DNA from 3 places in the Saccharopolyspora sp. NPDC050389 genome. Region 3 is predicted to be linked to each of the others. Evidence: riboswitches for the same ligand, from Rfam matches in the RefSeq annotation. Region 3 holds a riboswitch; each other region holds the start of a gene.
The links. A riboswitch is a leader RNA that binds a small molecule or an ion and turns the genes downstream of it on or off. The one in region 3 is predicted to bind S-adenosylmethionine.

Region 1 (5,026 bases), on a different contig from region 3:
CTGCTGGCCGCGCCGTTGGTGTGGAAGGCGGTGCATGCCCGGCCGGTTGCCAGGGGAGCACTCGTGGTCCTGCTGCTGGCGGGCGTTGCCGCTATCGGGATCGCGGTTCGCGTCCACGCGGTTGAGCACCACCCGGTGCGGCTGGCCGCCGAGCACAGCGATAGAGCGACGCTGCGAGTCACGTTGACGAGCGCACCGACACCGTTGCGCGGTGCGTCCTTCGGCGCCCGGCGAGCGGCGGACAGATCACTGGTCCGCGCGCAGTTGCAGGCCGCTGAGTTCGCCGGGCGTCGGGTGCGGGCAGGCGGCGCGGTGGTGCTGCTGGTGCCGACTGCGGAGTGGCGGAATCTCATTGCCGGACAACAGGTAACGGCGACCGGCAAGGTCTCCCCGCCACGCACCGGTGAGCTCACGATTGCGGCGTTCCAGGTGTTCGGCCCGCCGGCCGACGTCGAGGCCGCGCCGGGTTGGCAGCGCGTCGCGGAGGACTTGCGGGACGGCCTGCGGCGGGTCTCGGCCGACGTGCTCGGCCCAGCGGCTGCCGGACTGCTGCCGGGGCTGGTGGTCGGCGACACCGGGCGGCTGCCGCCGGAGGTGGAGCAGAACTTCGAAACCGCCGGGCTGTCCCACCTGACGGCGGTTTCGGGCGCCAACCTCGCGATCGTGTGCGGCGCGGTGCTGGTGCTGCTGCACCTGGTCGGCGCGGGTCCGATCATGTCGGCCGTTGGTGCGGGCGCGGCGCTAGTCGGGTTCGTCGTCCTGGCGGGCCCGGAACCGAGCGTGTTGCGCGCGGCGGCGATGGGCGCGATCACGTTGCTCGCGTTGGTGTTGGGCAGGCAGCGGTCGGCGTTGCCGGTGCTGTCCGCGAGCGTGATCGGCCTGCTGCTGCTCCTGCCCGACATGGCGACCAGCGCGGGCTTCGCGCTATCGGTCGCGGCCACCGCCGGGCTGGTGCTGCTGGCACCGGTGTGGTCGTCGGCGCTGCGGGCGAGAGGAGTGCCGGTCGGGTTGGCGGAAGCGATCGCCGTCCCGCTGGCGGCGCACGTCGTCACGGCGCCGCTGATCGCGGCGCTCTCCGGCGAGGTCAGCCTGGTGGCGGTGCCGGCGAACATGCTGGCCGGGCCCGTCGTCGCACCGGCGACGGTGTTCGGAGTGCTGGCCACCGTGGCAGCACCGGTATCGACCTGGTTGGCCGGTGTGCTCGGCTGGCTGGCGGCACCGGAGCTGGAGTGGATCATCCTGATCGCCGATCGGGCCGCGGCGGTTCCCGGCGCGGCGTTCGACTGGCCATCGGGCACCGTCGGCGGGCTCGCGCTCGCGGTGATCGCGGCGGCTGGGCTGATCGCCTTGCGCGGCAAGCGGATTCGCTTGGTGGTCGCGGTGGCGCTGTTGCTCGTGGTGCTGGTGGTCGTGCCGGTGCGCACCATGCTGCCGGGCTGGCCGGTGCCGGGCTGGAGCATGGTCGCCTGCGACGTCGGCCAGGGCGACGGGCTGGTGCTGGCCACCGGTCGCCCGGACGAGGCCGTGGTGGTCGACGCCGGGCCGGATCCGCAACGGGCGGCGGAATGCCTGCGGCGGCTCGGGATTCGCCGAATCCCGCTGGCGGTGCTCACCCACCTGCACGCCGATCACGTGAGCGGGCTCGCCGCGCTGATGGGGAAGATCCCGGTCGACGCGGTCGCGATCGGTCCGCTGCGGGAGCCGGCGTGGGCGATGGGCGACGTCGCAAGGGATGCCCGCGCGCACCGGGTTCCGGTCGTGCCGCTGTTGTCCGGGCAGCGCGCGGCCTGGCCGGGGCTGGTCCTCGACGTGCTCGGCCCGGACCCGGTGCTGGCCCGCACGCAGTCGGCCGACGACGCCAACGACGCGTCGATCGTGCTGCTGGCGACCACCCCGGCCGGGCGAGTCCTGCTCACCGGCGACGTCGAACTGCCCGGGCAGGGGCGGCTGGTGTCGTCCGGCGCGGATCTTCGAGCCGATGTGCTCAAGGTTCCGCACCACGGATCCCGTTACACCGCACCGCGTTTCCTGCAAGCAGTGCGCCCGCGGCTGGCCGTGATCAGCGTCGGCGCCGGCAACACCTACGGACACCCGAGCCCGTTCGTCGTCGACAACCTCACCCGCGCGGGCACGAAAGTGCTGCGCACCGATCAGGAAGGAGATATCGCGATCCTGCCCGGCCCGCAGGGCCCCCGCTACGTCGCCAGAGGCGATCCGCTGCGCGCAGGCGAGTCGTAGAACGCGGCTCAAGCACCCGTGATTGTCCGTTGTGGACGAAAGCGCGGCGCCACCGCCGTGCGGTGACGCCGCGCCCTCGAATCAGGTTGCGGGTCGGCTCAGAGGCCCAGCGCCTGGTTGACCGCTTCGGTGGTCGGCGCGACGGTGGCCTTCGGGCCGATCTGGTCCTGCACCGCGTCCAGGGTCTTCAGCCCGTCACCGGTGATCAGCAGCACGGTCTCGGCGTCCGGGTCGATCTTGCCCGCGTCGATGAGCTTCTTCCCCGTGGCAACAGTGACCCCACCGGCCGTCTCGGCGAAGATGCCCTCGGTGCGCGCCAGCAGCCGGATGCCGTCGCGGACCTCGTCGTCGGTGACGTCCTCGATGGCACCGCCGGTCTTGCGCACGATGTCGAGCACGTACGGGCCGTCGGCGGGAGCGCCGATGGCCAGCGAGCGGGCGATGGTGTCCGGCCGCACCGGCTGGACCACGTCGTGGCCGCCCTTGTACGCCGTCGAAACCGGGGAGCAGCCGGTGGCCTGCGCGCCGAAGATCCGCACCGGGCTCGGCTCCACCAGGCCGACCTGGCCGAGCTCGTTGAATCCCTTGTAGACCTTGGTCAGCTGCGAGCCGGAGGCGATCGGTACCACGATCTGCTCGGGGATGCGCCAGCCGAGCTGCTCGGCGACCTCGAAGGCCAGCGTCTTCGAGCCTTCGGAGTAGTAGGGCCGCACGTTGACGTTGACGAACGCCCAGTCCTCGTGCTCCGCGGCGAGCTCGGTGGCCAGCCGGTTCACGTCGTCGTAGTTGCCGTCGACGGCCAGCAGCGAACCGTCGTAGACCGCGCTCATCAGGATCTTGGCGCGCTCCAGGGTCTTGGGGACCAGCACCACCGAGTCCCAGCCGGCGCGGGCCGCGGCGGCGGCTACCGCGTTGGCGAGGTTGCCGGTGGAGGGGCAGGCAAGCACCTTGAACCCGAACTCGCGGGCGGCGGCCAGCGCCACCGCGACGACGCGGTCCTTGAAGGAGTGGGTGGGGTTGCCGGTGTCGTCCTTGATCCAGATCCGCTTGACGCCCAACGCCTTCGCGAGGTTGTCGGCCCGGACCAGCCGGGTACAGCCCGGGTCGGTGTTCGGGTGCTCCTCGACGTTGGAGGGAACCGGGAGCAGCTGCTTGTAGCGCCAGATGGAACGCGGGCCGGACTCGATGTCTTCGCGGCGGATCCGGCCGAAGTCGTAGGCGACCTCGAGCGGGGAGAAGTCTTCCAGCGAGACGAATTCGGGGGCCAGCGGCTGCCGGTGGCCCTCTTCCTTGGACACCAGTTCGACGGCATTGCCCAGGTCGAAGGTCTTCTTCGCGGAGTTCTGGGCATGGGCAGCAGCGGTCATCGCGAGGTCCTCTCCTCATCTGTCCCGCGGACGGGTCGGAATTGGCACCGCTTTCGTCAGTGACCTCGCGGGTGAAAGCACGATTCGCTGACGAACGGTTGCCGGGGCTTCAACGGGCCGTTCCCTCTGCCCCTCTGGATGAGCTATTCGGTTGTGCTGGCAACGCTAGTGGACCGCGCCGGGTTCTGGCCAGCACGATCCAGATGGCGGGATCGTCGCGGGTGCGTGCGACGATGCGTGCATGAGCGCACCGGCCGTGGTCCCCGATCCGCTGCATCTGGTTCTCGGTGACGAAGAACTGCTGGTGGAACGCGCGCTCTGGGCCGCCGTCGGAGCCGCCCGCGCCGCGGACCCGGAGACCGAACTGCGCCGCGTGAAGGTGAGCGAGCTCACGCCCCCGGAGCTGGCGGAGCTGCTGAGCCCGTCGTTGTTCGCCGAGGGCCGGGTGCTGGCCGTGGAGTCCGCGCAGGACGCCGGCAAGGAGATCGCCGAAGCGCTGCTGACGCACGCCCGGCAGCCGGCGGACGGGGTCACACTCGTCATCGTGCACACCGGCGGCGGCCGGTCGAAGCACGCCAAGGAACTGCCCAATGCGCTGCGCAAACTCGGCGCGCACGTCACCGAATGCAACAAGATCACCAAGTCCGCCGAGCGGGAGGCGTTCGTCCGCGACGAGGTGCGCCGGGCCGGCGGGAAGACCGATGCGGCCGGCGTGGCCGCGCTGATCGAAACGGTCGGTTCCGACCTGCGCGAGCTCTCGGCGGCGGCGACGCAGCTGGTCGCCGACACGGGCGGCAAGGTCGACGAGACGGCGGTGCGCCGCTACCACCGCGGGCGAGCGGAGGTGACCGGGTTCGCGGTCGCCGAGAAGGCGGTGACCGGTGATCGGGCGGCGGCGCTGGAGGCGTTGCGGTGGGCGGTGCAGCTCGGTGTTCCGCACGTGCTGATCGCCGATGCCCTCGCGGATTCGGTGCGCACCATCGGCCGGGTCGCCGCCGCGGGCGGCCGGAACGATCCGTTCCGGCTGGCGGGTGAGCTGGGCATGCCCGCGTGGAAGGTGAAGAAGGCGCTGGCGCAGTCCCGGGGCTGGAACGCTTCGAGTCTCGCAGAAGCACTGCAGGCGGTCGCGGAGGTCAACGCCGGGGTCAAGGGCATGGCCGCCGACGCCACCTACGCCCTGGAGCGGACCGTCCTCCGCCTCGTGGAGCTCCGCAACCAGCGTTCGTGATCCAGGCGATTTTCCCCGTAATCGCAAACGGCCCCCTCCCCGTGGCGGGAAGGGGGCCGGAAGCTCGGCCTCAGCTCAGAGCTCGTTGGCGCGCTGCGCCAGAGCGGACTTCTTGTTCGCGGCCTGGTTCTTGTGGATGACGCCCTTGCTGGCGGCCTTGTCCAGCGCGCGGCTGGCGGCCTGCTGCAGCTCG
Region 2 (5,026 bases), on a different contig from region 3:
AGCGCTACGTGCTGGCCGAGGCGCGGCTCGGCGCGTACGCGCGGGAGCTCGGCGAGGACGTGGCCGAGCACGTGGTGGAGCGGGTCAAGGGGGCCGACCTGCTCGGTGTCCGCTACACACCGCCGTTCGACTTCTTCGTCGGCAACCGCAACGCCCACCAGGTGCTGCCAGGGGAGTTCGTCACCACCGAGGACGGCACCGGAATCGTGCACATCGCGCCGTTCGGTGAGGACGACAAGGCCGTCACCGATGCGGCGGATGTCGAGCTGGCTGTCCCGGTCGACGCCCACGGCCAGTTCACCGCCGAGGCTCCGCCGTACGAGGGCCAGCACATCTTCGACGCCAACAAGCAGATCATCCGCGATCTCAAGGACGCCGGGCTCCTGCTGCGGCACGAGACCTACGACCACCCGTACCCGCACTGCTGGCGCTGCGACAACCCGCTCATCCAGCGTCCGGTGTCGTCCTGGTTCGTGGCGGTCAGCCAGTTCAAGGACCGGATGGTAGAGCTGAACCGGCAGATCAACTGGGTGCCGGGCCACATCCGGGACGGCCAGTTCGGCAAGTGGCTGGAGAACGCCCGCGACTGGAACATCTCCCGGAACCGGTACTGGGGCTCGCCGATCCCGGTGTGGGTCTCCGACGACCCGGCCTACCCGCGCACCGACGTCTACGGCTCGCTGGACGAGCTGGAGCGCGACTTCGGGGTGCGGCCGGCGAACCTGCACCGCCCGGAGATCGACGACCTGACCCGGCCGAACCCAGACGACCCGACCGGGAAGTCGACGATGCGCCGGGTGCCGGAGGTGCTGGACTGCTGGTTCGAGTCCGGCTCGATGCCGTTCGCCCAGGTGCACTACCCGTTCGAGAACTCGGAGTGGTTCGAGCACCACTACCCGGGCGACTTCATCGTCGAGTACAACGGCCAGACCCGCGGCTGGTTCTACCTGCTGCACGTGCTGGCGACGGCGCTGTTCGACCGGCCGGCGTTCACCAACGTGCTGGCGCACGGCATCGTGCTGGGTGACGACGGCCTGAAGATGTCGAAGTCCAAGCGCAACTACCCGGACGTCAACGAGGTCTTCGACCGCGACGGTTCCGACGCGATGCGCTGGTTCCTGATGGCCAGCCCGATCCTGCGCGGCGGCGACCTGGTGGTCACCGAGCGCGGCATCCGGGACGCGGTGCGCCAGGCGGTGCTGCCGCTGTGGAACTCCTGGTACTTCCTGGCGCTGTACGCCAACGCCGAGGGCATCTCCGGCGAGTCCAAGGTGGACAGCAAGCACGTGCTGGACCGGTACATCCTGGCCAAGACGCACGAGCTGGTCGGCGACGTGCAGTCCGCAATGGACTCCTTCGACCTCGCGGGCGCCTGCTCGGACGTGCGGGACTTCCTGGAGGTGCTGACCAACTGGTACGTGCGCCGTTCCCGCGACCGCTTCTGGTCCGGTGACCGGGACGCGATCAACACGCTGCACACCGTGCTGGAGGTGACCTGCCGGGTGGTGGCGCCGATGCTGCCGCTGACCGCGGAGGCGGTCTGGCGCGGGCTGACCGGCGGCCGCTCGGTGCACCTGGCGGACTGGCCGCTGGTCGACGAGCTGCCCGCGGACGCCGCGCTGGTGACCGCGATGGACGAGGTGCGCCAGGTGTGCTCGGCAGCGTCGGCGCTGCGCAAGTCCAACAAGCTGCGGGTGCGGTTGCCGCTGGCCAAGCTCGTGGTCGCCACCCCGGACGCGGAGGCGCTGCGGCCCTTCGCGGACCTGATCCGCGACGAGGTCAACGTCAAGGACCTGGAGCTGAGCAACGACGTCGCCGCGCACGGTCACTTCGAGATCGCGGTGAACGCGCGGGCCGCCGGTCCGCGGCTGGGCCGCGACGTGCAGAAGGTGATCAAGGCGGTGAAGTCGGGCGAGTGGCAGCGCACCGGCGGCACCGTGGTCGCGGCGGGCATCGAGCTGCAGGAGAACGAGTTCGACGAGCGGCTGGTCTCCACCGACCCCGGCGCGGCCTCGGCGCTGCCCGGCGGCAAGGGCCTGGTGGTGCTGGACACCGAGGTGACCCCGGGGCTGGCGGCCGAAGGCCTGGCCCGCGACGTGGTCCGCGTCGTCCAGCAGGCCCGCAAGGAGGCGGACTTCCAGGTTTCCGACCGGATCGCGGTGGCGATCTCGGCCCCGGCCGAGGTCCTGTCGGCCGTCGCCGCGCACCGCGAGTTCATCGCGGCCGAAACCCTGGCGAACGCGGTCGAGCCCGGCGACGTGGCGGACGGCTTCACCGGCGCCGTCGGCGAGGGCACCGAGATCAAGGTCGCCGTCACCAAGGCCTGATCCCGCGAGGTCAAGGGCGCTTTCCGCCGGATTTCCCGGGGGGAAGCGCCCTCCGCGCTTCCCGGGTTGGTGTGACCAAGGCCGCTCCCACGATCCGGGAATCCTGTTGTCCGGCGCCCCAGCGGTTTTCTAGGGTGCGTAGTCGAAGGTCATGAGTGCCAGCGTCAAGCCCCGGCTTGCTGGCCGGCAACCCTCCAACCGCGGTGGGGTGCCCCGGGTGAGGACCTGGCCGGTCGTGCAGGGCGATCCGGCAAGCGCGGACCCCTCTGGGCGGGTCCGATGAGGCCCCCGAGGAGGCCGTCATGTCGTCTGCCGTCATCGACATCCCGACTCAGTCCAATGTGGACTACCGAATCCCCGCCGTGGTGGGCCGCTCGCTGCAGGTCCCGCTGGTCACCGGCGAGCGCATCGGATACGCGAACCTCGATCACGGCGCCAGCGCGCCCTGTCTGGAGCCGGTGCAGTCGGCGGTGAACGAGCTGCTGCCCTGGTACGCGAGCGTGCACCGCGGCGCCGGGTTCGCCTCCCAGGTGTGCACCCGGGTCTACGAGGGAGCGCGGGACAAGCTGCGGGACTTCGTCGGCGCCCGCCGCACCGACTCGGTGATCTTCACCCGCAACACCACCGACGCACTGAACCTGCTGGGGCGGGCGCTGCCGCGCGGCACGTCCGTGGTCGTCTTCGACACCGAGCACCACGCCGCGCTGCTGCCCTGGGGCGGCCCGCGAGTGCGCCGCCTGCCCGCGCCGGAGACCCCGGCAGAGGCGGTCGCCGCGCTCGACGCCGCGCTGGCGGAATGCCCGGAGGGGCCGCGGCTGGCGGTGATCACGGGCGCTTCCAACGTCACCGGCGAAGTGTGGCCGGTCGCCGAGCTGGCGAAGGTGGCGCGCCGGCGCGGGGCGCGCACCGTGCTGGACGCCGCGCAGCTCGCGCCGCACCGGCCGGTGCGGATCGGTGAGCTCGACGTCGACTACGTGGCGATTTCCGGGCACAAGCTCTACGCGCCGTTCGGCGCGGGCGCGCTGATCGGCCGCGCGGACTGGCTCAACGCAGCCGAGCCGTACCTGGCGGGCGGCGGCGCGACCCGGCTGGTGCAGGAGCGCTCGGTCAGCTGGACGACCGGGCCGGAGCGGCACGAGGCGGGTTCGCCGAACACCGTCGGCGTGCACGCGCTGGCCAAGGCATGCGAGACGCTCGCGGTCAACTGGTCGGACGTCGTCGAGCACGAGGAGACGCTGCTGCGCCGGCTGCGGGCCGGCCTGCGCGGCGTGCCTGGGCTGCGCGAGCTCCGGCTGTTCGACGCCGATCATGACCGGGTCGGCGTGGTGAGCTTCACCATCGACGGTCAGGACCCGGGCCTGCTGGCCGCGGCGCTTTCGGCGGAGCACGGCATCGGTGTCCGCGACGGCTTGTTCTGCGCGCACGTGGCCACGCGGCGGCTGCTCTCGCGGGCGGGCTCGGACGCCGAGCGCGCGGTGCGCGTCAGCGTCGGGCTGGGCACGACGTTGGAGCACGTCGACCGCCTGGTGAACGCGCTGCGGCGGCTGGTCGCCGTAGGCCCGATCTGGCGCTACGAGCAGGTCGACGGTCGCTGGGTGCCCGCCGACGACCCGCGCCCGGTGCCGGACTTCCTCGGCTGACCGCTCCGCGCCGCGGAAACGGGCTTCGCGGGACCCGATCTTGCCTGAAATCGGGTGGCTCCTCGCGGCGGGTTCCGGTGGGTTCGCGGTGGTGGCCGGGCCTGGTGCGCGGGATTCGGTACTGCCGTGATGCGTCCGCCCAGGTTCAGGGACAATGGCGGCGTGAGCACCGAGCAGTCCTCCCAGGGGGAATCCTCAGCAGAGCAGGCGGGCACCGAGCCGACCGCCGCGGAACAGGCGTCCGAGACGCAGGCCGAGGCGGCGGAGGAGTCGCCCAAGCGCGGCTCCGGGAAGCTGCTCGGGTTGTTGGGCGGGGTCGCCGTGGTGGCCCTGGGCATCGACATCCTCACCAAGGTCGCCGTGGTCGCCAACCTGGAGGGCAACCCGCCGGTCGAGCTGTTCGGCGGCCTGCTCTACCTCGACGTGCTGCGCAACCCCGGCGCCGCGTTCTCGCTGGCCACCGGCATGACCTGGCTGCTCGCGCTGCTCGCGATCGCGGTCGTCGGCGTGATCATCTGGCTGGCGCCGAAGCTGCGTTCGCCGGGCTGGGCGGTGGGGCTCGGCCTGGTGCTCGGCGGTGCCTGCGGCAACCTGGTCGACCGGATCTTCCGCGCGCCCGGCCCGCTGCAGGGCCACGTGGTGGACTTCCTGTCGGTGTTCGCGCCGGGCGGCGCGGCGTGGCCGGTGTTCAACGTCGCCGACTCGTGCATCGTCTGCGGCGGCATCCTGGTCGTGCTGATGTCGCTGCTGGGCCGCGACTACGACGGCACGGTGCACCGCAAGAAGAAGGCAGCGGAGTCGTGACCGACCTTCGAACGCTGCCGGTTCCCGAGGGGCTCGACGGCATGCGCGTGGACGCGGGCCTGTCGAAGCTGCTGGGCCTGTCCCGCAGCGCCGTCGCCTCGCTGGCCGAGTCCGGTGATGTGCTGGTCGACGGCAACCCGGCGGGCAAGTCCGACCGGCTGGTCTCCGGGGCCTGGCTGGAAGTGACGCTGCCGCCCGCGCAGCAGCCGCTGCAGATCGTCGCGGTGCCGGTGGACGGGCTGAAGATCCTGCACC
Region 3 (5,026 bases):
AGGTGATCGACTCGCTGCGGGGGCACAGACCCCTCGGGTGAGGGGAGGGAGGGTCCGGCCCGAGCGCGTTGCGTGCTCGGGCCGGGCTCCGTTCCCGGCCCGGAACCCGCGGTGCCGATCATGGAAACCGCAGGTGTCGGGGACGTGTGATATGTCACCAAGCTGGCCGGTCGCCCAGTTAACGGGCCGCCGACGGTACCCCCGAATGGACCAAAAGCGGGCGATCTCGCTTACTGGTCGTGCTCGGTTGCTCGGCAACTCGGCGTAATGCAGATCACAAGCTGGATCGGGGTCCTTGGCTGCATCCATTGATCACGCTAGAGTCTCGGCCTCGTAACCGATGACAACCAGTCATGGGGAACGCCCGTAAGTCTCGCCGGTGTACGTCGGGGAAGCGGGCCGTGGGCAAAGGAGCTCCGGTCGGCTAGGACGGCGCTTGGCTGCGGGAGTCGGATACAGACACGAAGCACGAAGGTTGTGTGCACGCGAGGAGCGAGGGAGTTGAGCGACGACATGGGTCTCGCCCGACACCGCCCCCGTTCCGCATCACGCGAGCGCGACTTCCGCCTTCGGGAGGTAACGACCCTGTGAACGGACGCGGCGAGCCCAGCTATCCCGGCCATGCCTACCGGTCGGACGACGGCTACTGGGCCGAATCCTTCGAGCCTACGACGGACTGGTTCACCCCGGTTCAGGCCGAACAGCACACCGCAGTCGGACTCCTGGACCGCCCGGAGCCGCAGCGGTACCCGGCTGATGACCACCCGAGCTTCCCGCCGGGCGCGCTCGACATCACCCCGGCGGACATCTACGAGGTCCTCGGCCCGGACGCCGAGGACATGCTCGCCACCGCCGAGATCGACGTCGACGAGGTCATCCGGCTGATCAACGCCGAGACCACGGTGCTGCCGCCGCTGGTCATCCCGGACGCGTTGCCTGAGGCGGAGGAGGACGACACTCCGCCGCAGGAAGTCGTCGAGGCGATCACCACCTGGAAGCGGCGCTTCCTCAAGGGCGCGGTGGCCGGCGTGCTGCTCACCCTCACCGGCACCGGCGGCGCGGCCGCCGCGATGGACAAGTCGGTGACCGTCGAGGTCGACGGGCACGAGCGCACCGTCAGCACCTACGAGGGCACCGTCGCCGACGTGCTCGAGGACGAGGGCATCGCCGTCGGCCAGCACGACGCGCTCAGCCCCTCGCCGCAGGCCAAGGTCAGCCACGGCGACACCATCACCCTCGACCGCGGGCGGCTGCTGAAGCTGAACGTCGACGGCGAGCAGCGCGAGGAATGGGTCCGCTCGGTCACGGTGGACCAGGCGCTGCGCCAGCTCGGCGTGCCGGCCGACGGGGCGTGGCTCTCCGCCGACCGCACCATGGCCGTGCCCGAGCAGGGCCTGGACCTGGTCATCAAGACCAGCAAGAACATCACCGTCTTCGACGGTGGGAACGAGCCGCGGCAGCTGACCACGACCGCCGTCAACATCGACGAGCTGGTCAAGGAGCAGAAGCTCGAGCTCGGCCCCGAGGACCAGATCACGCCCGGCGGCGACCAGAAGCTGGTCACCGGCGCCGAGGTGCGCATCGACCGCACCGGCAGCACCGTCATCAACGTGACGACGCCGGTTGCGCCTCCGGTGCAGGAGATCGTCGACAACACGATGTTCAAGGGCGAGGAGCGGGTCGAGTTCCCCGGCGTGCCCGGCGAGAAGATCGTGTTCACCCGGGTCACCACCCGCAACGGCGAGGAAACCGGCCGGGAAGCCGTCGGCGAGAAGATCACCAAGGAAGCGCAGCCCAAGGTCGTGCGCGTCGGCGGGAAGCAGCCGCCGAGCAGCGGGGTCTGGGACAAGCTGGTGCAGTGCGAGGCCGGCGGCAACTGGGCGATCAACACCGGCAACGGCTACTACGGCGGCCTGCAGTTCAACAAGTCCACCTGGGACGCCTACGGCGGCGACCAGTACGCGCCGTACCCGCACCAGGCCAGCCGCGAGCAGCAGATCGCGGTCGCGGAGAAGGTCCGCGCGGCCCGAGGCGGCGGCTACGGAGCCTGGCCGGGCTGCTCCTCCAAGCTCGGCCTCAGCTGAGCATTTCCCGTTGTCCCGAAGGGCACCTCTTGCCGGATGATCCGGTGGTAGGTGCCCTTCGCGGTTCTGCTGGTCGGGGTGCGGGGACGGTGGCTTCGGGGCGCGGGTAGTTTTTCCGTGTGGACGACCAGCAGGCGACTCTGCTCGGCCCGGCCGACGTGCGCCGGTTGGCCGAGGAGCTCGACATCCGCCCGACGAAGAAGCTCGGCCAGAACTTCGTGCACGACCCGAACACGGTGCGCCGCATCGTGGCCGCGGCGTCGGTCACGGCCGACGACGTCGTGCTGGAGGTCGGCCCCGGCCTGGGCTCGCTGACGCTCGCCCTGCTTCCGGCCGCAGGCGCCGTGACGGCCGTCGAGATCGATCCGGTGCTCGCGGCGCGGCTGCCGCGCACCGCCGCCGAGTTCGCCCCGGCGCTCGCCGATCGGCTCACCGTGATCGAGGCCGACGCCCTGCGGGTGAGCGCCGCGGACTTCCCGGCGCCGCCGACCGCGCTGGTCGCGAACCTGCCGTACAACGTGGCCGTGCCCGTGGTGCTGCACCTGCTGGCCGAGTTGCCGAGCCTGCGGCGCGGCCTGGTCATGGTGCAGTCCGAGGTCGCCGACCGGATGGCCGCCAAGCCGGGCAGCCGGGTCTACGGCGTGCCCAGCGCCAAGGCCGCGTGGTACGCCGACGTGCGGCGCGCGGGTCCGGTGCCGCGCAAGGTGTTCTGGCCGGTGCCCAATGTGGACTCCGGCCTCGTGTCTTTCGAGCGCGTCGAACCGCCGTCGACCGCGCCGCGCCAGGACGTCTTCCGGGTGGTGGACGCGGCGTTCGCGCAGCGGCGCAAGACGTTGCGCGGCGCGCTGTCCGGCTGGGCCGGGTCCGCGGCGCGCGCGGAGGCCGTTCTCCGGGCCGCCGGGGTGGATCCGTCGATTCGCGGTGAGCAGCTGGAGATCGCCGACTTCGCGCGCATCGCGGAGGCCGCGGCTACCGAGAGCGGCCACTGAACCACCCTTCCGGGCGCTTGCCAACCGAGATCGATCCACTACTCGGAGTCACCGACAACACCTGGTGTGCCAGGAAAATTCCCGCTCGTCCGGGTGTGTGATTTGGCAGACGATTTCGGAAAGTGACGGCTATCAACTTGCGCTGGAATCCGCCAGTGGGTTCTACTATTCGGGAAATCCATCCCGAGCGGCCGAGAGACCTGGCTCCGCGACGCCGCAGCAACCACCCGATTCGGGCAGGTGCTAACGCCAGGACCGATGGAGTTGTTGTGGAGTCCAACGCGCTGTTAGCCAGCCCGCCCGCGGGTCAGACCCGAGCACAGCTGGCCCGATCCCGGCAGAACCACATCCGGAGGCTGCTGACGCAGCGTCGCGTCATCGACCACGGGCGTCGCACCACCACCGCCTGTCGTCGCGAGATGTGACCCAGTCCTTCCTCCCTTTCCGAAGTTCCTTGGCCTGCCGCCCTTGCGTGTGCGCGGCCGTCGCGAGCTGATGTGGAGCCGATCGTGATCACAGTCGAGAACCTGACCAAGTCTTTCCAGCACAACAACGGAACCGTCCGCGCCCTCGACGGCGTGTCGATGGAGGTTTCGGCCGGCGCGGTGTGCGGCGTGGTCGGTCCGAGCGGGGCTGGCAAGTCGACCCTGGCCCGGTGCATCGCGTTGCTGGAGAAGCCGGACGGCGGCGCCATCCGCGTCGACGGCACCGACCTGGTTTCCCTTGGCGGCAAGGCGCTTCGCGCCGCCCGCCGGCAGATCGGCGTTGTGCCGCAAGGTGATTCGCTGCTGCGGCAGCGCACCGCCGCGGGCAACGTCGCGTTGCCGCTGGAAGCGGCCGGTGTCAGCGGCCCGCAGCGGCGCACCCGCGTCGGCGAGCTGCTGGACCTCGTGGGCCTGACCGACAAGGCCTCGGTCTACCCCGACCAGCTCTCCGGCGGGCAGCGCCAGCGGATCGCGGTGGCGCGTGCGCTGGCCGCCAAGCCGTCGGTGCTGCTGGCCGACGAGCCGACCTCGGCGCTCGACCCGGGCACCACCGACTCGGTGCTCACGGTCCTGGACCGCGCCCGCGCCGAGCTTGGCGTCACCGTGCTGGTGGTCACCCACGACATGGCCGTGGTGCGCAAGATCGCCGACGACGTCGCGGTGCTGGAGGACGGCCGGGTGGTCGAGCACGGCAAGGTCATCGACCTGGTCGCCGAGCCGGGCAGCCGGGTGGGCGACTCGCTGCTGCCGGGCACCGACCAGGGTGATTCGCTGCGGCCGGGCGGGCGGCACGACGTCGTCGCCGAGGTCGTGCTGGTCGGATTCGCCGCGGTCGGCGCGTTGCTGCCGGAGGCAGCCAGCCAGTTCGGGGTCGAACTCGCGATCCTGGGCGGCGGGTTGACCAGGCTGGGCGACACGCCCGTGGCTAAGTTCAAGGTCGGCCTGACCGGCGAGCGAGCCGAGGCGGCCCTGAAGTGGATGGTCGAGCGGGACGCGCATGTGCGACGCGCCCCGGTGTGCGTTGACGGAGCTGCTGCGTGAGTGATGTGACCCCCTGGTCGGAGGTCGTTGGAATTCTTGGTGAAGCGACGGTCGAAACGCTCTACATGGTGTTGGTGTCGACCCTGCTGGCGGTGCTGGGAGGCCTGCCGCTCGGGGTGCTGCTGCACCTGACCTCGCCGGTCGGCCTGAACCCGAAGCCCGTGCTGTACCGGGTGCTCGGCGTGGTCGTCGACGTGGTGCGTTCGGTGCCGTTCGTCGTTCTGCTGGTGGTGCTGGCGTCGTTCACCCGGCTGCTGATCGGCACGTCGATCGGCAGCACCGCGGTGATCGTGCCGCTGACCATCGGCGCCGTCCCGTTCTTCGCGCGGTTGACGCAGAACGCGTTGCGCGAGGTCAGCTTCACCGTGGTCGAGGCCGCGATCACGACCGGATCGAGCCGGCTGCGGATCGTCTGGACGGTGCTGCT

Region 1: it holds a riboswitch for S-adenosylmethionine, as region 3 does, so the genes downstream of both, thrC (threonine synthase) here and AB0I53_RS24795 (methionine ABC transporter ATP-binding protein) in region 3, are expected to answer to the same signal.
Region 2: it holds a riboswitch for S-adenosylmethionine, as region 3 does, so the genes downstream of both, AB0I53_RS21040 (aminotransferase class V-fold PLP-dependent enzyme) here and AB0I53_RS24795 (methionine ABC transporter ATP-binding protein) in region 3, are expected to answer to the same signal.

The regions. Positions count from the first base shown of each region.
Region 1 covers NZ_JBFAKG010000021.1:21,209-26,234, forward strand. The annotation lists gene AB0I53_RS16055 (ComEC/Rec2 family competence protein) at 1-2,238, shown strand, start outside; gene thrC (threonine synthase) at 2,337-3,605, opposite strand; SAM riboswitch class I at 3,618-3,750, opposite strand; gene holA (DNA polymerase III subunit delta) at 3,847-4,833, shown strand; gene rpsT (30S ribosomal protein S20) at 4,909-5,026, opposite strand, start outside.
Region 2 covers NZ_JBFAKG010000030.1:57,776-62,801, reverse strand. The annotation lists gene ileS (isoleucine--tRNA ligase) at 1-2,327, shown strand, start outside; SAM riboswitch class IV at 2,475-2,590, shown strand; gene AB0I53_RS21040 (aminotransferase class V-fold PLP-dependent enzyme) at 2,630-3,967, shown strand; gene lspA (signal peptidase II) at 4,130-4,771, shown strand; gene AB0I53_RS21030 (RluA family pseudouridine synthase) at 4,813-5,026, shown strand, end outside.
Region 3 covers NZ_JBFAKG010000039.1:5,647-10,672, forward strand. The annotation lists partial or broken gene AB0I53_RS24780 (transglycosylase family protein) at 1-1, shown strand, start outside; gene AB0I53_RS24785 (transglycosylase family protein) at 588-2,084, shown strand; gene rsmA (16S rRNA (adenine(1518)-N(6)/adenine(1519)-N(6))-dimethyltransferase RsmA) at 2,204-3,073, shown strand; SAM riboswitch class I at 3,249-3,338, shown strand; gene AB0I53_RS24795 (methionine ABC transporter ATP-binding protein) at 3,583-4,599, shown strand; gene AB0I53_RS24800 (ABC transporter permease subunit) at 4,596-5,026, shown strand, end outside.